Regions from separate parts of the Lysinibacillus sp. S1 genome, predicted to be linked through region 1. Evidence: riboswitches for the same ligand, from Rfam matches in the RefSeq annotation. Region 1 holds a riboswitch; each other region holds the start of a gene.
The links. Region 1 has a riboswitch for S-adenosylmethionine ahead of ACHZEU_RS11670 (O-acetylhomoserine aminocarboxypropyltransferase/cysteine synthase family protein). Riboswitches for the same ligand answer to the same signal wherever they lie in the genome.
Positions count from the first base shown of each region.

Region 2: linked by a shared signal. The riboswitch ahead of metA (homoserine O-succinyltransferase) and the one ahead of ACHZEU_RS11670 (O-acetylhomoserine aminocarboxypropyltransferase/cysteine synthase family protein) in region 1 are both predicted to bind S-adenosylmethionine.
Region 3: linked by a shared signal. The riboswitch ahead of ACHZEU_RS18485 (methionine ABC transporter ATP-binding protein) and the one ahead of ACHZEU_RS11670 (O-acetylhomoserine aminocarboxypropyltransferase/cysteine synthase family protein) in region 1 are both predicted to bind S-adenosylmethionine.
Region 4: linked by a shared signal. The riboswitch ahead of metK (methionine adenosyltransferase) and the one ahead of ACHZEU_RS11670 (O-acetylhomoserine aminocarboxypropyltransferase/cysteine synthase family protein) in region 1 are both predicted to bind S-adenosylmethionine.

Region 1 is NZ_CP173154.1:2,338,924-2,344,378, forward strand. Features, by position in the region: gene ACHZEU_RS11660 (homoserine dehydrogenase) at 1-638, opposite strand, end outside; gene ACHZEU_RS11665 (hypothetical protein) at 1,102-1,485, opposite strand; gene ACHZEU_RS11670 (O-acetylhomoserine aminocarboxypropyltransferase/cysteine synthase family protein) at 1,816-3,117, opposite strand; SAM riboswitch class I at 3,234-3,347, opposite strand; gene ACHZEU_RS11675 (glycerol-3-phosphate acyltransferase) at 3,503-4,135, shown strand; gene ACHZEU_RS11680 (DASS family sodium-coupled anion symporter) at 4,331-5,455, shown strand, end outside.
Region 2 is NZ_CP173154.1:248,868-254,322, reverse strand. Features, by position in the region: gene ACHZEU_RS01315 (Ger(x)C family spore germination protein) at 1-725, shown strand, start outside; gene ACHZEU_RS01310 (hypothetical protein) at 730-963, shown strand; gene ACHZEU_RS01305 (endospore germination permease) at 995-2,143, shown strand; gene metA (homoserine O-succinyltransferase) at 2,183-3,118, opposite strand; SAM riboswitch class I at 3,242-3,353, opposite strand; gene ACHZEU_RS01295 (nucleotide excision repair endonuclease) at 3,557-3,928, shown strand; gene ACHZEU_RS01290 (hypothetical protein) at 3,980-4,366, opposite strand; gene ACHZEU_RS01285 (TrmB family transcriptional regulator) at 4,389-5,171, opposite strand; gene ACHZEU_RS01280 (TSUP family transporter) at 5,297-5,455, shown strand, end outside.
Region 3 is NZ_CP173154.1:3,709,196-3,714,650, reverse strand. Features, by position in the region: gene ACHZEU_RS18500 (response regulator) at 1-318, opposite strand, end outside; gene ACHZEU_RS18495 (MetQ/NlpA family ABC transporter substrate-binding protein) at 521-1,372, opposite strand; gene ACHZEU_RS18490 (methionine ABC transporter permease) at 1,441-2,109, opposite strand; gene ACHZEU_RS18485 (methionine ABC transporter ATP-binding protein) at 2,099-3,127, opposite strand; SAM riboswitch class I at 3,210-3,313, opposite strand; gene ACHZEU_RS18480 (thioredoxin family protein) at 3,370-3,681, opposite strand; gene ACHZEU_RS18475 (hypothetical protein) at 3,696-4,037, opposite strand; gene gcvH (glycine cleavage system protein GcvH) at 4,129-4,509, opposite strand; gene ACHZEU_RS18465 (arsenate reductase family protein) at 4,591-4,947, opposite strand; gene ACHZEU_RS18460 (acyl-CoA dehydrogenase family protein) at 5,132-5,455, opposite strand, start outside.
Region 4 is NZ_CP173154.1:3,852,362-3,857,816, forward strand. Features, by position in the region: gene ACHZEU_RS19340 (alpha/beta hydrolase family protein) at 1-528, shown strand, start outside; gene pckA (phosphoenolpyruvate carboxykinase (ATP)) at 594-2,180, opposite strand; SAM riboswitch class I at 2,570-2,688, shown strand; gene metK (methionine adenosyltransferase) at 2,947-4,143, shown strand; gene ACHZEU_RS19355 (gamma carbonic anhydrase family protein) at 4,323-4,835, opposite strand; gene ACHZEU_RS19360 (alpha/beta hydrolase) at 4,969-5,455, shown strand, end outside.

The sequences.
Region 1 (5,455 bases):
AAAGCTAAGGCACTTAATATCATTAATTTTTTAAATGCATCCTGCCCAGATATATCATTATATGGATCTGCTTCGGCATAACCTAAGCCTTGTGCCTCTTTTAAAGCTGTTTCGAACGACCAGCCCTGTGCACGCATTTTTGTTAAAATATAATTACATGTGCCATTTAAGACACCTTGTATACGACTTACATCATTTACAAGTAAGATATTTTTCATTGTTTTTATCACAGGTACGCCACCAGCGGTAGTAGCCTCATAGCCTACAAAAACGCCATTAGCTTTTGCAAGATCCTGCAACTCCAAACCTCGTTTGGCAAACATCACTTTATTGGCAGTAATAACATGACATTTATGTTCCACCGCTCGCTTTAAATAACTGTATGCAGGTTCTTCGTTCACAATTGCTTCAAACACTACCTGCATACCTGGCTCTGCTAAGACTTCATCCATACTTGTTGTCATTAAATGTGCTGTACCTGGTACACGTTCACGACTAGCATCTGTCACTAAAATCTTCGCTACCTCTAATTCAATACCTAATTTATTTTTTAGCTCTTCTCGTTTTTCATTTAAAATATGGTAAATCCCCTGACCTACCGTTCCAAATCCTAAAATCGCTGCCTTTATAGTTGCCATTCTTGTTATTCCCTCCAACTTACATTCCGCAGTTTCATTAAAGCTAATTTTCCATGGGGTTGTGTCATGACAATTTGACACCCACCGCAGTCTTTAGCCAACAACTCTCTTTGTATGAGTTTCGCTATTTCTATATGTGTTAGGACACATACAAATTCAAATAATTCAAAATTTAACTTAAAGAAAATTGTAACGCAAATACACGCTTTGCACAAGAAAAATCTTTCTAGGAAGGACATTTGTTTTCTCTAGATGTGCAAAAGAAATCGGTTTCATTCCCTTTATTATACGTTTTATTAATCAATCTATAAGATTTGAACAAATATTGACTATTTACATTTCAATATATGAATGTCTTTCTTCTATTATATATATGTATGCTCAGACACTCATAACAATCCCTTTAAAGAAAAAACTCATTCCCTGTAGCAGCAGAGAATGAGCTTAAAAATATGAGGGGGTTTTAACTTGCTTTTGAAAGCAATTGATAACGATATTGTGCTAAAGCTTGTTGAACAAGACTAATCTCTTCTTCTGTAAAATTTGGTATTGCATACGTACGTTCCACTAATTGAAATGTACCATACTTCAAGTAAAACTCTGTCGCAGGAAGTGAGATATGGCTCACACCGTACTGTTCATATGCCTCAAATACTTCCTTTACAGTAAAGTCCTTTTCAGTAAAAACATGTTCTTGAAATGCTGTATGACCAAATACTTCCTGCCATTTTCTTTCGACTGATGTAAGAAGGTGTTGAATGGATTTATTGTTGACAAATACATGCCCTTCATTTAGCTCATATATTAGATAGGATACAATGTTTTGCGCACTATAGATGTTACCCATTTTAAACACTCCTTTATCATCAGTTTTTGGGAAGAGTAGTCACTGGCTAGGCAACTACTCTTCTATATATTCAAAAGTGGGGGAGCACTTATGAAACATTTACCTTTTAAAAAAAATTTTCGTACTGTTAACTTATTTCCTAGTATATAACATGGATTTAACAAAGTCAATAATACATATAAAATTACTTGGTATTATTTTTTATAAGGTTCTGATAATTAACGGATGCAGTAATAGATTGATGTAGCAACGTTTAACGCATTACCAAATGAGGCTAATCGAATGAGAAAATACGTTAACGTCACAACATCTTACCATTTTCTTTAAACTTTAAGCTTCTACTGTTTGTTCAGTTGTTGTAGCCTGTGTAATGGCTTGATCTAAATCAGCAATAATATCCTCTACTGCCTCTAAACCGATGGATAAGCGAATGAGCGACTCGGTTACACCAGCTTGAACTAATTCGTCTGCTGATAGTTGCTGATGAGTAGTGGAAGCTGGATGAATAATTAATGACTTTGCATCACCTACATTTGCTACATGTGAAAATAATTTCACGCTATCAATAAGCTTTCGCCCAGCTTCTCGTCCACCCTTTATGCCAAATGTAAGCACTGAACCGAAGCCATTTCTTAAATATTTTTTTGCTAACTCATGTGTCGGAAAATCTTCTAGGCCATTATAATTTACATACTCCACAGATGGGTGGTTTTGTAAATACTCAGCCACTGCCAATGCATTTTCATTGTGTTTAGGGATACGCAGATGAAGCGTTTCTAACCCTTGCAATAAATTAAAAGCAGCATCAGCACTTAATGTTGGACCAAAATCACGTAATAATTGTACACGTAGCTTTGTAGCAAAGGCAGCAGAAGCTGTATCAATTCCATAACGTAGACCATGGTAAGAGGCATCTGGTTCAGTAAAACCAGGGAATCGACCGCTAGTCCAATCAAACTTACCAGCGTCTACAACAACGCCCCCTAAAGTTGTACCATGACCTCCTATCCATTTAGTTGCTGAATGAACTACAACATCTGCGCCGTATTCAATAGGTGTAGAACCGTAAGGAGAAGCGAACGTGCTGTCAATAATTAATGGTAGACCATTATCATGTGCAATTTTAGCTACTGCTTCAATATCTAAAACCTTTAAACTTGGATTACCATAAACCTCTGCAAAGACAGCTTTTGTTTTATCAGTAATCGCTGCTTTGAAATTCTCTGGGTTTGTTTCATCTACAAAAATTGTTTTAATACCATAGTTTGGTAATGTGTTAGCAAATAAATTATACGTACCACCATATAAAGAACTAGCTGCTACTATCTCATCACCAGCTCCCGCTAGATTTAAAATGGAAAATGCGATAGCTGCTGCACCAGATGAAAGTGCTACTGCTGCTGTTCCACCTTCCAATAAAGCCACACGTTTTTCAAACACATCAACTGTTGGATTGGTAATTCGTGTGTAAATGTTCCCTGCTTCCTCTAAGGCAAAAAGACGTTGCGCATGAGCAGTGTCTTTAAATACGAAAGCAGTTGAGCGATAGACTGGAACTGTGCGAGAACCCGTCACTGGGTCTGGCTCTTGACCACCATGCAACAGCAATGTTTCTGGTTTAAAATTTGTCATTGTGTACCTCCAAATGGTTATTTTTTTACGATGGTACCGGAGATGAGGAGGATTTTTCTGTAGAAAACAAAAACCCTCTTCAGCTAAGAAGAGGGTTGCGGTTGCAAGTTTTCCTCCCCTTATCTGCCAGATCCAAGTAAGAATCTGTAGGAATTAGCACCTTAGTAAGCTCATTGCTTACTGGTTGCCGGGCATCATAGGGCCTATCCCTCCGCCGCTCTTGATAAGAGTATGAGATTCAATTTCCATCGTTGTTACACAGTATAAACATAGAGTTTTTTTCTGTCAACAAGTAAATTTTATTTTTTCCGAAACTTCTGTCTGCTCTTATACGTAATATGAACGCATACACTATTTTAGAAAAAATTTTGAGAGGAGTATTTTTATGGTAAAGGCCGTGATCATTTTTCTTATGATTGGCTATTTAATAGGCTGTATTCACGGCTCTAAAGTGGCTCAATTTTTATCGGGGGTTGATTTAAAAAAGGCTGGCCACGGTAATGCTGGTGCCTCTAATGCTACTCTTTCCCTTGGCTGGAAGTATGGCGTTTTAGTAGCCCTCATCGATATAGGCAAAGGCGTTGTCGCTATTATAGGTGCGCATTTTTATCTAGCGGACGCTATTCATTTAACAGAAGAACAAATTTGGCTGCTTACTTATATTATGGCTGCTGGGGTTATTTTAGGTCATAATTTCCCCTTCTACATGGGCTTCAACGGCGGGAAAGGAACGGCCTCCATCATTGGTATTTTACTTGCTGTTGATTGGAAGATTGGTTTATTTGCACTTATTTTATTTGTTATTTTATCCTTTGCAACAAATTATTTAATTGTAGGTGTTCTAGAATTTTATCTCGTGTTTTGTACAGCAACTTATTTATGGATTCCTGGCATTGGCCCAACCATTATAGCTCTTCTTCTTTTTGGCATAGCCATCATCCTGCACCTCGAAAATATTAAACGATTAGTCAATGGAACAGAGCCTAAAGTAACTTCTGCCTTTAAGAAAAAGAAATAATATTTAATGGATATTTTTGTATTTTTTGTGACCGTATTTTTTCTCTTTATCTACTCATATTGCTGTAAAAAACACCATTTTCACATAGATTTTTTTCTACAATAAAATAGACATATTCTTATCTCAATAAAACATTATACAGGCCGATGTTATGGATAATAATCGTCATTTTTATCGTAGAAAGGATGAGAAAATATGTCTTCACCAAAGCAAGCAGCTACAAAACTTAATTTAAAGCCACTATGGATTGGCTTGGCATTCGCGTTACTAATCATTATTACCTTCTTACCTAACAATGGTGATTTACCTATAGCTGGGCAACGAGCTTTAGCCATTTTAGCTTTTGCAGTCATCCTTTGGGTTACAGAGGCCGTTTCATATCCTGTGAGCTCGGCCATGATCATTGCACTAGTAACTGTTTTACTAGGACTCGCTCCGTCAATGGATAATCCAACTACAGAGCTAGGAACAGCTAGCGCATTAAAATTATCTTTAAGTGGCTTTAGTAATTCTGCCGTTGCTTTAGTAGCAGCAGCTCTTTTTCTAGCGGCAGCAATGCAAATTACTAATCTACATAAACGACTTGCACTTTGGATTCTTTCACTGGTAGGAACGAAAACAAAAGCTATCGTATTTGGCGCTATTTTAGTGTCTATCGTCCTCGCATTTTTTGTACCTTCTGCTACAGCACGAGCTGGCGCGGTAGTACCGATATTGCTTGGAATGGTGGCAGCATTTGGTTTACCACGTGATAGTCGGCTTGCTGCCTTATTAGTTATTACTTCGGTACAAGCCGTTTCCATTTGGAATATTGGTATTAAAACTGCAGCAGCTCAAAATATGGTGGCTTTAAACTTTATCCAAGAGCAATTTAATGTGGATATTTCATGGGGTGCTTGGCTACTTTATGCAGCCCCCTTCTCAATTATTATGTCGATCTTTTTATTTTTCATTATGATTGCTTTAATTAAACCTGAGACTAGCAATATCGAAGGTGGTAAAGAGGTCATCAAAAAACAGCTTGCAGAGCTTGGCCCATTAAAGGCTCCTGAAATTCGTTTAATCATTACATCCGTAGTTTTACTATTTTTCTGGGCAACTGAAGGGAAGCTACATCCATTTGATACGACAACAGTCACAATTATTGCTATCGCGATTCTATTAATGCCTAAAATCGGTGTGTATTCATGGAAGGAAGTTGAGCCTCATATTCCATGGGGGACAATTATCGTCTTTGCGGTAGGCATTATGTTAGGAACCATTTTACTAAATACGCAAGGTGCTGCATGGTTATCAGATAAAGTTTTTGGTTCACTTGGG
Region 2 (5,455 bases), 2.1 Mb from region 1:
ATTCCCTTGATGTCTCTGAAAAGGCTTGGGGCTCCACAATAGCTGTTAATATTGATGAATTAGTCAATACGTTAACCAATAAGCATAAAGGGGCGTTAATTTCTGCTATTGAAGTTCATGGCGATAAGAAATTAGGGGTAGATCAAACAAATGTGCAACGTGTTAAAACACCTGTGCTATTACGTTATACAGGTTTAGCAGTATTTAAAGGGGATAAATATATAGGGCTACTGACTGAAAGCGAAAGCAAAAGTATTAGTTTTCTTAATGACAAAATTCAAAGTACGATAGAAATCATCGCCTGTCCTAATAAAGGGACCTTGTCTACTGAAATCACCCAATCCACTACAAAGGTGAAAGGGTCATTTAAAAACGGGAAACCGAAAATCGATGTCCATATTAATGTAGAGCAGAATGTTGGAGAGGTCGAATGTGATATCGATCTTACCAAAAATAAATCGATTGATTACGTTAATAAAAAAACAGCCCAGGGTATTGATGACCACATTGAAAAAACAGTAGAGAAAATTCAACAGCAATATGAAGTCGATGTTTTTGGATTTGGGGATGCCCTACATCGGGCAGATCCAAAGCAGTGGAAAAAAATTAAGGATGACTGGACTTCCATTTTTCCAGATTTAGCAGTGGCTGTTCATGTAAAGGTAACAACCCAAGGTTCAGGTACGATGCAAAATTCATTATTAAACAAGCCAAAGGAGGAGTAATGAGATGGTACTAGCAGTAGCTATCTTGATTATTGCAATCATTGTTGCTCTTGTTTTTATTCCAAAGCTAAAAAAGCAACAGGATAGAAAAGCCATTATTGTATTCTCCTTTTTGCTATTTATTGGAACGGCTTTAAATATGGGGATTGCCCTTAAAATCCATATTCCTAGCCCATTAGATTTGATTACCTTTATCTTCACACCGATTAGGGATTACATTGTGTCATTCACAAAATAGAAAGATGGACTGAGAAACGGAGGGTAGCTTGATGGAAAAAGAGATAATTAGTTCAAGACAGTTTACAATCGTTACCTTTCTCTATTCTATCGGTACAGCGATTTTAATTATCCCTTCGAGTATTACTGGTGCCGCTAAGCAAGATGCTTGGATAGCGGCAAGCATTGGTGTTCTGCTCAGTTTACTGGTTCTAAAATTATTTTTAACACTGGCCAATCAAACACCGTCCCTAAACTTTATCGAGGCCAATGAAAAAATTCTTGGGCGTTTTTTCGGGAAAATCACAGCGATTTGTTTCCTGATTATGACCTTTCTTTCGGCTGGAGAATTACTTTATTTTATCGGTATTTTCATGAAAACGGAAGTTATGCCAGAGACACCGACATTAGCATTTGCCCTACTGTTCAGTATCCTTATTATGTATGCCGCTTATTTAGGGATTGAGACCTTTGCCCGTTCGGCAGAAATCCTCTTCCCATTGTTTATCTTTATTTTTATTTTTTTCGTCATTAGTATTACCCCTCAAATTACATTTGAGAATATTCAGCCTCTACTAGAAGCGACCAAAGCATCTATGTTTTATAGTATTGCACGCTTTATGAGTATCTTTTCCTTTCCATTACTTGTATTATTGATGCTCTATCCTACTGGCGTCAATGTACAGCCGTCTGCACAGAAAGGGCTATATATTGGGGCAATCCTTGGCGGAATCGTCTTAGTTACGTTGATTGTCCTATCAATTCTTGTATTAGGTCCTGAAAACACTGCATCAAGGACATTTCCTAGCTATGCCTTAGCGCAAAGAATATCTATAGGGAATTTTTTACAGCGCATTGAAATCATTATGGCATTTATGTGGATTACGTCTATATATATTCGTACATTTATGTATTTCTATACGACCGTTGTTGGCCTCGCACAAATTTTAAAGATCAAGGATCATCGCCCACTCATTATACCGATGGGGATAATTGTTATTGGACTTTCTCAAATTGTTCATCCAGATATTGTGCATTCTACTAATTATAATAATGAAATTTGGCCAATCTTTTCCTTTATTTTCACCATTTTATTACCTATACTTTTGTTGATTGTGGTAGTTATTCGCAATCGTAAATCCAAGGCTCAAAATAACGAAACACCTCAGCAGGAAACAGAAAATGACAATCAAAAAGTCTAATTTCTTCTAAGCTAGAAAAGAAATTAGACTTTTTATTAATTAAATATGATATTCGATTTCATCTACAAAATCCCATTCATATGGTGTTTCTTGGTAAACATAGTAGTTCAACCAGTTAGAGAATAATAGATGCGTATGGGCACGCCATGTATTCATCGGCACTTGTGTCGGATCGTCATTCGGGAAGTAGTTTACAGGAACGGCGATATCTATGCCCTTCGCCACATCGCGACTGTATTCATCGGCTAGCGTTGTCGCATCATACTCTAGATGCCCCGTAATCATAATATTTTTATTATCTTTTGATTGTACAATAAATACCCCAGCATCCTCTGAATAGGATAATAATCGTAGATCTGGATGATTGCGAACCTCGTCAATCGAAACAGATGTATAGCGTGAATGGGGCGCAGTAAATAAATCACTAAAGCCACGTACCAAATCTACAGTTAAATCTGTAATCACATGGGAATAGACGCCTGAGCATTTAGCAGAAAGCTCAACCTTCCCAATGCCATAATGATGATACAATGCAGCCTGTGCCCCCCAACATATATGTAGCACGGATGTCACATTCTTTTTAGACCAATCCATAATTTCTGAAATTTCCTGCCAATAGTTGACCTCTTCAAAAGCCATTTTTTCTACTGGCGCACCAGTTATAATCATACCATCATAGCGTCGGTGTCGAATCTGATTGAACGTTGTGTAGAAAAGCTGCAAATGGGATTTACTCACATTTTTAGACTCGTGTGTGGCTGTATTCAAAAAGGTAATATTGACTTGTAATGGTGTATTCCCCAATAAACGTAATAATTGGAGCTCTGTTTTTTCTTTTTCAGGCATTAAATTTAATATTAATATATTTAATGGACGGATTTGCTGTGTTTTCGCACGATCTTCTTCCATGACGAAGATTTTTTCCTCACGTAAATGTTCTCCAGCTGGTAAATTTTTCGGAATATTAATTGGCATCTTGCTTTCCCCTCTCTATAATCACTCTCTTTTAGCAAACCTTGCTTGCGTAGAATGCAACGAAATTAAAAAATCCTCCTCATTCCATACGAGATAGAATGAGAAGGATTTTTTTCACGTCCACTCTTATCTCTCAAAGGAAAAAATCCTTTGCTGGAATTAGCACCTTTCTAACAATTGTTAGAGGTTGCTGAAGCGTCATCGGGCCAAATCCCTCAGCTTCTCTTGATAAGATTATTTAATTATCTTGAATTGTAACACGAACTAGTTAGAATATCAATAATTCATAGAATATTTTGTGATTCATGTGCATGTTCCTTGGTCATTTGATGTACACTAAGCTTGCTATATGTGGTGTTTCTGCATTTAAAATTTATGGTAAACATGCCGTAATTATGTTACCATATACTTTTAGTAAGAGAGAGGAACGTGAATAGTTTGATTAAAATTGAATTTCCAAAACCAGATCTAGTAATCCGTCAACGTGAACAAGACTTAAAACCAGGTGATGTGCCGATCACACCTTACTTTGGTTTTATTGACTTCCATAAAATCACACGAGATAAAGGCGGCATTTTCTTATTCTATAATGACAAGAATGAGCTATTGTTTGTTGGGAAAGCACGTAAAATTCGTCAACGTATTAAAAAACATTTCGAGGATAATGTATCTCCGATGAAAAACCATCGTGATGAAGTGTTCAAAATTGAAGTCTATGAAGTAGAAGATCCAATGGAACGTGAAATTTACGAAACATATGCGATTAATACTTTCCGCTCTAAATATAACGTAGACAAAGTCTTTTATTAGGCATCACGTAAAGAAACCGAAATCTCATCAAAGGGATTTCGGTTTCTTTTATCACATAATGGTCATACGATCAATTGGCGTACTCTGACCGTTTATTCGCAAATCAATGGTATCAAGCTCAGGATTCTTGACGGTGATTTTAAAAACATAGGGTTGTGCCTCTTTCCTTTGCTCGCTGCCTTCTTCTAACTGGATAATAAGCCTATTTCCCTCAGCTGTAATACTTGCCAATACATTCCCTTTTGAATAATAAACAAGGTAATATGGAGCATCCTTTTCATGCAATAGTTGTATTCTGTCATTAGAAACGATATTTTTTTGGACATTATCTGGGACAACCGTTAGCTCATGAATCGTTGGTGGATCGGTAGGTGGTGTAGCATTACAGGCTCCTAGCATTAGTAGGCTCATTAAACCTAGCAACACGAATTTTTTCAAGTAACTCCCCTTCCTTATACGACTATTCTAAGAAAAAAGCTTTACGCTCCTTAGCAATCCAGTCTTCTAACTCCTGATCATCACGTTTTACTAACCGATTGATGAGCACATCATGCCATATATAATCCTCTAACAAATAAATATGAACCGGATCATTGGTGATAAAGGCCGTCTCTTGGGTAGATGGAGAATGACCATAAATCATTTCCTGACCATCTATCGATAAGATAAACCAATGCGGTGTAGATGCTTTTTTTGTATAATGTGTGGCTCTATGCTGGTCAATTGAGGCGAGATGCTCTCCTACATACAACGTAATGCCATGAACAGGAACATGCAGCGCCACCTCTTGCAAATCTTCACGTAAGGCATCATACATATCTTCCCACATCGACAGCATCACTTTTTTCTTCGCCTTCTTTAGAAGTGACTGACAATAGTTGATAATGGATTCCTTGCCCTTCAGCATGACCACTTTAGGCTCAGCTTCCTGTACTTTTTCCTCTAATTTCTCTAATTTCCCGCTTATAGACGTAAAATTCGACTCCCAGCGCTGTTGCATTTGCTGTAAGAACACAGACACAGGCATTGCCGAATAGGTCGTTTGTTCTGCGGTCTCTTCTTTTAACACGATGCCCTTTTCTACAAGGATATTTAAAATATCATACACTCTTGCACGTGGTATGCCAGAATTTTTACTAACCTGATAAGCACTGACATGACTTTGCTGAACAAGTGCCGTATAGGCCTTTGCTTCATATTCTGTAAAACCCATTTCTTTCAGCTGGGTGATTAATTCCTCCATGTAATCCCTCCATTATCTTTATTATAGGCTACCAATGTGAAGATTTGCCAATGAAAAAATGGGGTTTACAGCGCAAATAAATTTAGTTACTATTTCAGTAGTAACTAAATTTAAAGAGGTGTCATATGTTGTTTGAAATCGATGTACATATTCTAATACTATTAATTTCTTTTGGATTTCTGGCGGCTTTTGTTGACTCAGTAGTGGGAGGGGGCGGTTTAATTTCACTACCAGCCTTACTATTTGTTGGGCCTAATCCAGCCGCTGCTGTTGCCACGAACAAA
Region 3 (5,455 bases), 1.4 Mb from region 1:
CTTCCGTTCTGCTTTTAAGATGGCAAATATTCGTTTTAAAAACGCCCTAGCTTCTACATCACTACTTTGTAAAAAGAAGATGCCCCAATGATCTCCGTCGGATAATTGAAAAAGCAAGTCTGTCTTGCGTATTTTTGATTGTAAAAACGAGGTAACTTGATCATTCACATTTTCATTCAGTTGTGTAGCATTAGCTGTTTTTAAAAAGACTGCTGTTATAGTAAGGCGTGATCTAATCACACTTTCTCGCCATATTTTAAAGTAGCGCTCTACTTCATGTTCTTGCATGATGTCATGGGTGAATTTTATATCATTCATTAGAATCACTCCATCTAGTTTTTTCTTATTATTACTTTCTATCATTTATTTCGTAGATTAACAACATTACTATAGTAATAAATATGACTAAACAATAAATAGACGTCATAAAAAATACATAGTTTCTCATCAATTTAACTAAAAATAAAAAAGAGTACATAAGTCGTTAAACTTATGTACCCTTTTATAAAATTTTTAATTCTTATTTTACCGGTACTACTGCACCTTTCCACTCTTCTAAAATGAAGTCTTGGATTTCTTTAGATGTTAATACTTCTAATAATTTTTTAATTTCAGGTTTTGATTCATCACCTGCACGTACAGCGATGATGTTAACATATGGAGATTCTTTATCTTCAAGAGAAATAGCATCTTCAATTGGGTTTAAACCGTTATCGATGGCAAAGTTAGAATTGATAAGTACTGCATCGCCTTCATCGTTTTCGTACATTTGTACAAGCATTTCTGGGGCAGTATTTGCATCGAATTTAAAGTTTTTAGGATTTTCTTCAATATCCTTTAATTCTGCTGCTGTTTTATCAATGCCTTCTTTTAATTTGATTAAGCCTTTAGCCTCTAACAATGACAGCATACGACCATGGTCAGATACTGAATTAGAAAGTAAAATTGTTGCGCCTTCAGGCAGGTCTTCTAACGTTTTATATTTTTTAGAGTAAATACCGATTGGTTCAATATGAACGCCACCTGCATTAACGAAATCATAGCCATTGTCTTTAATTTGTAGCTCTAAGTAAGGAATGTGCTGGAAATAGTTTGCATCAAGTGTTTTTGAGTCTAAATCTTGGTTTGGTAGAACATAATCTGTATACGTTTCAATTTTAAGGTCTATGCCTTCTTTAGCTAAGATCGGTTTTGCTTTTTCTAAAATAACTGCGTGTGGTGTATTAGAAGCACCTACTTTTAATGTTACGTTTTCTTTGCTATCTGTTTGATCGCCAGATGCTGATTTTTCATCTTCTTTTTTATCTGTACCGCAAGCTGCTAATGCTAGTACAAGTATTGATAAAAATAATCCTGCTAATAACTTTTTCATTTATGACACTCCCTTGTATTTGTTTTAAATATGTTAGCGGTAAAAACCGGAATAACCTCATTTTCGTGCTAGCGTTTATCAATTTTTTCAGTAATTAAATCACCAATCCATTGAATAATAAATACGACTACTAAGATCAAAATAGTTGCCATTAATGTCACATCTTGGCGATTTCGCTGGAAGCCGTCTAAGAAAGCTAAGTTACCAAGACCACCTGCACCAATAATTCCTGCCATCGCTGTATAACCTACAAGAGCAACAGCCGTTACAGTGATACCAGAAATCAAAGCTGGTAATGATTCCGGAACCAATACTTTCCAAATAATTGTAGAAGTTTTTGCTCCCATTGAACGGGCTGCTTCAATCACACCTTTATCAATTTCACGTAACGCAATTAATACCATACGAGCATAAAACGGTGCTGCACCGATAATTAAAGCAGGTAATGCCGCATTGGCACCGCGAATTGTACCTAGTAAAAACTTCGTAAATGGAATTAATAAAATAATTAATACGATAAATGGAATGGAACGGAAAATATTAACGAGTGATCCTGTTAAAAAGTTAACGATTTTATTTGCCCATAACTGATTGGGGCTAGTTAGAAATAGAACAATACCAATGACTAACCCAAGAATAAATGTCACAACCGTTGATATAGCTGTCATGTATAAAGTTTCATACGTAGCTTGCCACATATTTTCCCAGTCTACATTCGGAAAGAGATTAGTTAGCATTTTCAATCACCTCCGTCTGTACTTCCACTGTATTTAAATAACGAAGGGCTTCAGTGACATTTGTCTGAGAGCCATCAATTTGCACAATCAATGTACCATATGCACCATTTTTTGTTTGTGAAATATTTCCGTGAACAATACTTACTTCTACATCAAATTGTTTCACAAGATGTGAGATGACAGGCTGTTCTGTTTTTTCACCAACAAAAATCAATTTGACAAGTTGTCCAGTTGGATAGTTTGTTTTAATTTGTGCTACCGTATCTTGTGTTTCCTTAGTGTCGGTAATTTGAGATACAAACTTCTTAGTAATAGCCGCCTGTGGGGCTTGGAAGACTTGTAATACCTCACCACGTTCCACAATTTCGCCTGCCTCCATCACCGCTACACGATGACAAATTTTGCGGATGACATGCATTTCGTGGTTCATCAGGACGATTGTTAAGCCTAAGCGTTCATTTATATCTACGAGTAAATCAAGAATTGCATCCGTTGTTTCAGGGTCGAGTGCGGATGTCGCCTCATCACATAGTAAAACCTCTGGATTATTCGCTAATGCACGTACAATTCGTACGCGCTGCTTTTGTCCCCCGGAAAGCTGGGATGGATATGCGTTATCGCGCCCTTCTAAGCGTACAAGGGCAATTAATTCCTTCACACGCGCTTCACGTTGGGCCTTTGGGAAGCCTGCGATTTCTAAAGGGAATGCAATATTTTCGGCAACTGTTCTTGACCAAAGTAAATTAAAATGCTGGAAAATCATACTTACCTTTTGTCTAGCTGCTCTAAGCTTTTGCCCTTTTATCGATGAAAATTCTTGATTGTTCACCGTTACTGTTCCTGCTGTCGGTTTCTCTAAACCGTTTAATAAACGAATCATGGTACTTTTACCAGCACCACTATAGCCGATAATGCCAAAAATTTCACCTTTATTAATAGTAAGGTTGACGTCTTTGACTGCCGTTAATTCGCCATTTGCTGTTTTGTATTTCTTTGTAATATTTTGAAGCTGGATCATAGCGAATACTCCTTTTCTCATATAGAAAACCCCTTCACTCACAGACAAGTAGAAGGGGTCACGTATGATACGTTAAACCGTTCTCTCATCTTTCAAAGAAAAATCTTTGGGTGATTTGGCACCTTTTCACATTGTGATGGTTGCCGGGCTTCATAGGGCACTTCCCTCCGCCACTCTTCATAAGAGTTCGATATATTTAATGTTTTAATAATATATTTGATACTTTACCACGCTAGTAAAGTTCAGTCAATTGATTTTTTTAACAATTCATATAAAAATGGTACGGATTGAAAAGCATAAATCTTTTCTGTCACTTTTCCGCCATCACTGATGAGTAGACAGGGAACACTTTCAATTTGATGCTCATAAGCTATGTGTTCCAAAAAGTTGATATTTGCTTTACCCATTTGTAGCTGTGGCAGTAATTGCTCAATAATGGACATCATTTTAGATGCCACTGCACACGTTCCACACATCGGTGTATATAAATAAAATGCAGTTTTCTCTCCCGACTGTTTAGCCGCTTCCCACTGCTCTATTGACCATTCTTCCATTTACTCACGCAACCTTACAAAATATATTCATTATGGATTGAAAAATGTGCACGCAGTAAAATCATTGCTAGCACTTTTCTTGGTGTCGTTTCTACTTCCTTGTATGTTGGCATTGTGCGCAGATGCTCAGCCTCTGGATAATGTCTGTCCATTAATGCACGTAGCTTATCACCAGAAGTATCTGCATCAAAAAAAGTAAATAGCTCACAGCCCTCATAGGGATCCAGTAGTTCTTCTAATTGATGCACACCAATTGTACCATTCGTACATAGTATTGTAACATTCTCATTCAAAATAGGCTCAATTTGTAGCTTATCTGAGCGCCCTTCTACTATCAAGCATTTTCCCTCGAACATTACGCCACCTCCATTTAGAGATCCCCACTTATAAGTCATTATATAACAAAAAACGCCGGTAGTTTCCGACGTTTTTCGATTATGGCTTGTCTTATTCAGCGATCATTTCTTCGTATTGCTCTGCTGTCATTAGTTTCTCAACTTCTGATGCGTCAGCAGGCTCAACAACGATCATCCATGCTTTTTCATATGGTGATTCATTAACGAATTCTGGGCTATCTTCTAAATCTGCATTTACTTCAACTACAGTACCTGAGATTGGTGCATATAATTCAGAAACAGTTTTTACTGATTCTACGCTACCGAATGGATCATCTGTTTTGATTTCGTCGCCAACTTGTGGAAGCTCAACGAATACGATATCTCCTAATTCAGATTGTGCGAAGTGAGTAATACCAATACGTACTTTTCCATCTTCTACTTTTACCCATTCATGTTCTTCAGAGTATCGTAAGTCTTTAGGTGTGCTCATGCAAAAAACCCCTCCATAAATATGTAATATATTCACTTTCAGTGTGCCATACTTCTCCTATAAATACAAGGTTTAATACGGTTATTTCCAAGCTTGCTCAAAATCTACTTCTTTAAAACCTAAAGTAACTTTTTTTCCATCTGTCACGATGGGACGTTTAATTAACATGCCATCTGAAGCAAGTAGCTCAAGCTGCTCATCCTCCGTCATTTCTGCTAACTTGTCCTTTAAACCAAGCTCACGATATTTCATGCCTGAGGTATTAAAAAATTTCTTCAAAGGCTGTCCACTAGCTTGCCAAATAGCTGTTAATTCTTCTTTAGTGGGAGGTTGCTCTGCGATATGTACCTCTTCATAGGAAACCTCATGCTCATTTAACCACTTCTGTGCCTTTTTACATGTTGTACATTTCGGATAATGGAAAAATTGAATCGTCATTACAATGCTCCTCTTCTGTCTTTTTCTGTAGTATACCATCATAGTTGTTTTCAATGGTGAACTTCACTCTTTTTTGTAAGTTTATCCACCAGTTGTGCAAATTTATCCGCTCCTTTTACGATTATCCATCTCATATAAAAAAACCTAGCTATCTTTTGCAGATAGCTAGGTTAAATTTGCACTATTAAACAATATATTTTTCAGCATCAATTAATTTAACGGAAGCCTCACGCTTCTTCGCAATTAAATTATATGGATTATTACGCGTTAGCTTACGCAGTGCAGATAATGTCATACGGGCTGCATCGCCATCCGCTGAAGCAAGAATTGTGTCTTTTGCTTCTTTTTCGATTTCTGCGAATGCTTCTTGGCAGAAAATTTGTGTGTATAGCAATTTTTGATGTGCTTTTTCAGCACCGTCACGAGCAATTGCTTTTTCTGTACGTAAGACAGCTGATTCCATTGCAAATAATTGGTTAGCTATATTCGCAATGTTTACCAATACTTC
Region 4 (5,455 bases), 1.5 Mb from region 1:
CGTGGGAATCGTGGGGGAGAGGGGCGTGACGAGTTTGCGGGGGCAGACCGTTACGATGCGGTCTATGCCGTAGATGTACTCAAACAATTCTGCAATGACAATATCCATGTTTTTGGTTTTTCACGAGGTGGTATTATGGCTCTGTGGACAGCTATTTTAAGAAGGGATATTACTTCTGTTGTAACATGGGCAGGTGTTTCTGATGCAACGGCCACTTATTGGGAACGTACAGATATGCGCAGAATGATGAAGCGCGTTATTGGAGGAACACCTAATCGTGTACCAGAAGCGTATGATGCAAGAACACCACTTTTTGAGATAGAGCGTATAACAGCTCCCGTTCTTATCATTCATGGCTATCGTGATGAAAATGTGGATATTGAACATGCCAGACAATTGGCATTTTTTTTAGAGGAAGCAAATAAATCATTCGAAACTTGGTATGATCTTAACTATGCACATCAATATCCACCAGCAAAAAATCGTGAAACTGTCCGTGCTCTTTGCAAGTGGATGAAACAACAATAAAGCATAGAGAAAACAAAAAGACAAAGGGAACGAATAAATTGTTCCCTTTGTCTTTTATATAGACGTTATTTTAATGGACCACCAAGTGTAGTGATGGCTTCAGAAACGTTCGAGAATTTCTTGAAGTTATCGTTGAATAAGCCTGCAAGCTCAGCAGCTTTTGCATCGTATGCAGCTTTATCTGCCCAAGCTTCACGAGGATTTAACACTTCTGAAGGTACACCTTCAACCGCTGTTGGAATGTGTAAACCAAACACAGCATCTTGTGTTGTTTCAACATCTGCTAATTTACCATCGATTGCTGCACGGACCATTGTACGTGTGTAAGAAAGTTTCATACGGCTACCTGTGCCATATTCGCCACCAGTCCAACCAGTGTTTACTAAGTATACCTGTGCACCGTGCTCGTCAATTTTTTGTCCTAACATTTCTGCGTATACTGTTGCAGGAAGTGGAAGGAATGGAGACCCGAAGCAAGTAGAGAATACTGGTTCTGGCTCAGTCACACCACGTTCAGTTCCAGCAAGTTTAGAAGTGAACCCGCTTAGGAAGTGATACATCGCTTGTTCTTTTGTTAATTTACTGATTGGAGGTAACACGCCAAATGCATCAGCTGTTAGGAAGATGATTGTTTTTGGATGACCTGCAACAGAAGGATCAACGATATTTTCAATGTATTGGATTGGATAAGCTACACGTGTATTTTCTGTTAGTGAACCATCATCATAGTCACAAATACGAGTTTCTGGATCAACAGCTACGTTTTCTAATACAGAGCCGAAGCGGATTGCATTGTAGATTTCTGGTTCTTTTTCAGCAGAAAGGTTGATTGTTTTTGCATAGCAGCCACCCTCAATGTTGAATACACCATTATCAGACCAACCGTGTTCATCGTCACCGATTAACTTACGATCAGGATCAGCTGATAACGTCGTTTTACCAGTACCAGATAGACCGAAGAATAACGCTACATCGCCAGCTTCACCAACGTTTGCTGAGCAGTGCATTGAAAGAATACCTTGTTGTGGTAATAAGTAGTTCATGATACCAAAGATAGATTTTTTCATTTCACCAGCATATTCTGTACCACCAATTAAAATAATTTTCTTTTCAAGTGATACGATGATGAATGTTTCAGAAGCAGTACCATCAACCGCAGGATCTGCTTTAAAGTTAGGAGCTGAGATGACAGTGAAGTCAGCAACATGAGAAGCTAATTCATCTGCTGTTGGACGGATAAATAATTGATGAGCAAAAAGATTGTGCCATGCGTATTCATTGATAACTTGAATGCTTAATTGTGAGTCTTTGTCAGCACCTGCAAAGCCTTTGAATACGAATAACTCGTCACGTTCTTTTAAATATTTTATTACTTTTACATATAGGTTATCGAACACTTCAGAAGAAATCGGTTGGTTGACTTTACCCCAGTCAATTTGATCTTTTGTGCTTTCTTCTTCTACCGTATATTTATCTTTAGGTGAACGACCAGTGTATTTGCCAGTTTCTGCACGAACTGCGCCATCTACTGTTAACATTGCTTCACCACGAGATGTAGCTTTTTCTGCTAATTGTGGTACTGAAAGTTGAACATTAATGTTACCGCCGTTTAATAATTCCTTCAGTTCGTTTGCAATTTCTACTGAATTCATCGATTAAATACCATCCTTTTTTATAGTATTCCCTTGATTTAGAGGGATTTTTTCTTAATTTCAAAAATAGTATAACACAATTGCTTAAATAATCTATACTAATTAAGAAATTATTTTAGAGTTTTTACCGCTTTTCAAGAAGCTGACAAAAAATAATGTTTTTCGAGTAGAATACCATCAATCCTACTGTAATTAGGCACGAAAATTGAGCCACACATATGTTACCACAAGTAGCTAGGTATGTTGTAGGGATTAATTTGCTTCTATTTACATCATCATCCAAGTATGAAAAGTTTTTGTGTAATAAGTTCTTTCCTTTCTATACAGTAATACATAAGAAAATATTTGACAACGTTCGACCTTTTCAGTAACATGAGATTGAACGGATACTCTTATCCCGAGCTGGTGGAGGGTCAGGCCCTGTGAAACCCGGCAACCTGCATGAACTATTTCACGACATGCGWTRGKGSYRAMSWKATGCAAGGGAACATCCCTTGAACGATAAGAGTGAAAGGTTACGCAGTCATTATTCCTTTCCTCATGTAAAGTAACGTGAGAAAAGGATTTTTTTATTGTTAAAAATCAATGTAAAGGTAAGTATATGTAGTTCTTTCCTTATTATAATGACGGATCTTTCGAAATCCTCGTGTTAAAAGCAGCAGTAACGGCTTGAGAGTTCAATCCTTAGGAGCGGACTTGACATGGGTAATGAGTACCGTATTCATACACAACTACTTATTGTAAGAGTATTTAGGAGGAAAACCAAATGACAAACCGTCGACTGTTTACATCAGAGAGTGTAACAGAAGGACATCCAGATAAGATTTGTGACCAAATCTCGGATGCCATTTTAGATGCTATTTTAGCAGAAGATCCAAATGCACGTGTAGCGTGTGAAACAACTGTAACAACAGGATTAGTATTAGTAGCAGGAGAAATTACTACTTCTACTTATGTGGATATTAAAGGTATTGTTCGTGACACTGTAGCTGAAATTGGCTATACACGAGGTAAATATGGCTTTGATGCTGAGAACTTAGCGGTGCTTGTGGCAATTGGCGAACAATCACCTGATATTGCTCAAGGTGTTGATCAGGCATTAGAGGCACGTGAAGGCTCTATGACAGATGCTGATATAGAAGCAATTGGTGCTGGTGACCAAGGCTTAATGTTTGGCTATGCATGTAATGAAACACCAGAGCTAATGCCATTACCAATTAGCTTGGCACACAAATTAGCACGCCGTTTAACAGAAGTACGTAAATCAGGTGAACTTGCCTATTTACGTCCTGATGGTAAAACGCAAGTAACGATTGAATATGATGACAATAATGTACCGGTTCGCGTGGATACAATTGTTATTTCAACACAGCATGATGAAGAAGCAACACTTGAACAAATTCAAGCAGATTTAAAAGAATTTGTTATTGCACCAGTCGTACCGAGTGAATTATTAGATGCTAATACGAAATACTTCATCAATCCAACTGGCCGTTTTGTAATTGGTGGGCCAAAAGGTGATGCTGGATTAACAGGACGTAAAATCATTGTTGATACATACGGTGGTTATGCACGTCACGGTGGTGGTGCCTTCTCAGGTAAGGATGCAACCAAGGTAGACCGTTCGGCGGCATATGCAGCACGTTATGTAGCGAAAAACATCGTAGCAGCTGGCTTAGCAGAGCGTGCTGAAGTGCAACTTGCCTATGCGATTGGCGTTGCTCAGCCTGTTTCCATTGCTGTCGATACATTTGGCACAGGTAGAGTGAAAGAAAGCGAGATCGTTGAATGGGTACGCGAGCTATTCGATTTACGCCCAGCAGGTATCATTAAAATGCTTGATCTTCGTCGTCCAATTTATAAACAAACTGCTGCGTATGGACATTTTGGTCGTACAGATTTAAATGTACCATGGGAGCAAATTGATAGAGCAGACGCGCTACGAGAAAAAGCACGTTTATAAACTATTGAACTAAAGTAATGAAGTCATTAGAAAATTATTCTGATGTATTAATAAGCAAAGGGGCAACATTGCTCCTATTGTTCATCTCACTTAACGACCACAACAGGATTCGTGAACATATTCGGTACACGACAACGCGAGGGATTTTTTCGTTAGTATTGATTTTTTGTGTAGGTTATTTATTTCTGAAGTGATTTATAATATTGACCTTTTTCTGCGTATTCTCGTACGATGCGTTCCATATCCTCTTTATCTTCAGCATTTAATTCTCGGACAACTTTTGCTGGACGACCTAATGCTAAACTATTTGGAGGAATGACTTTACCAGGAGGTACTAGGCTTCCAGCTCCAATAAATGCACCTTCTCCAATCTCAGCTCCGTCTAAAATAATGGATCCCATACCAATTAAGGCATTTTTGCGAATTGTACAACTATGTAAAGTGACTTGGTGTCCAACTGTTACCTCATCTTCAATAATGAGCGGATATTTTGGGCTTTGGTGTAAACAGCAAAGATCCTGGATACTGACACGTTTACCAATAATCGTTGGGGAAACATCACCACGAATAACCGTATTAAACCAAATAGTTGTTTCGGCGCCAATTGTTACGTCGCCCGTAACAGTTGCGTAATCAGCAATGAAAACAGACGGATCGATCTTTGGCGTTTTATCTTTAAATGGATAAATCATGAAAATCGCCTCTTTTCTTTCTATAATGTAGTATTATCGTATCAAATACGCAACTTTATGGAAATATAAAATTAAAATGTGCTATTTATTTCGATATAATCAAAGTGTAATCATTTTTTAGGAGGACTATGTAATGTGGAAATGGGAAGCTGATGGACAAGCAAAAGCTGTGATTGCTATTCTTCATGGTGCTTATGAAAATCACCGTTGGTATGCATGGCTGATAGAGAAATTAAGATTAGAAGGCTTCCACATAGTCATGGGAGATTTACCGAATCATGGAGGTAATGCAAGGTTTGCTCGAGTCCATGATGAAGACTTCAAATTGTACAATAAGTATACAAGAAACCTGATTGAAAATGCTTTTTCATATAATTTACCAACCTTTGTAATAGGGCATGGACTAGGTGCAACATTAATCCTCCATACACTGCAAAAGAGACAATATGAATGTGCAGGCATTATTTTAACATCACCTTGGTTGCAACTAAAGCTATTACCAGGTAAATTAACAAATGCTTTAACAAGTCTAAGTGCGTTAACAGCCAATGTTAAGTTGACACATGATATTACATTAGAGAAATTAACGCGTAGTGTTGAAGGCAGAGAAGAAATGAAAG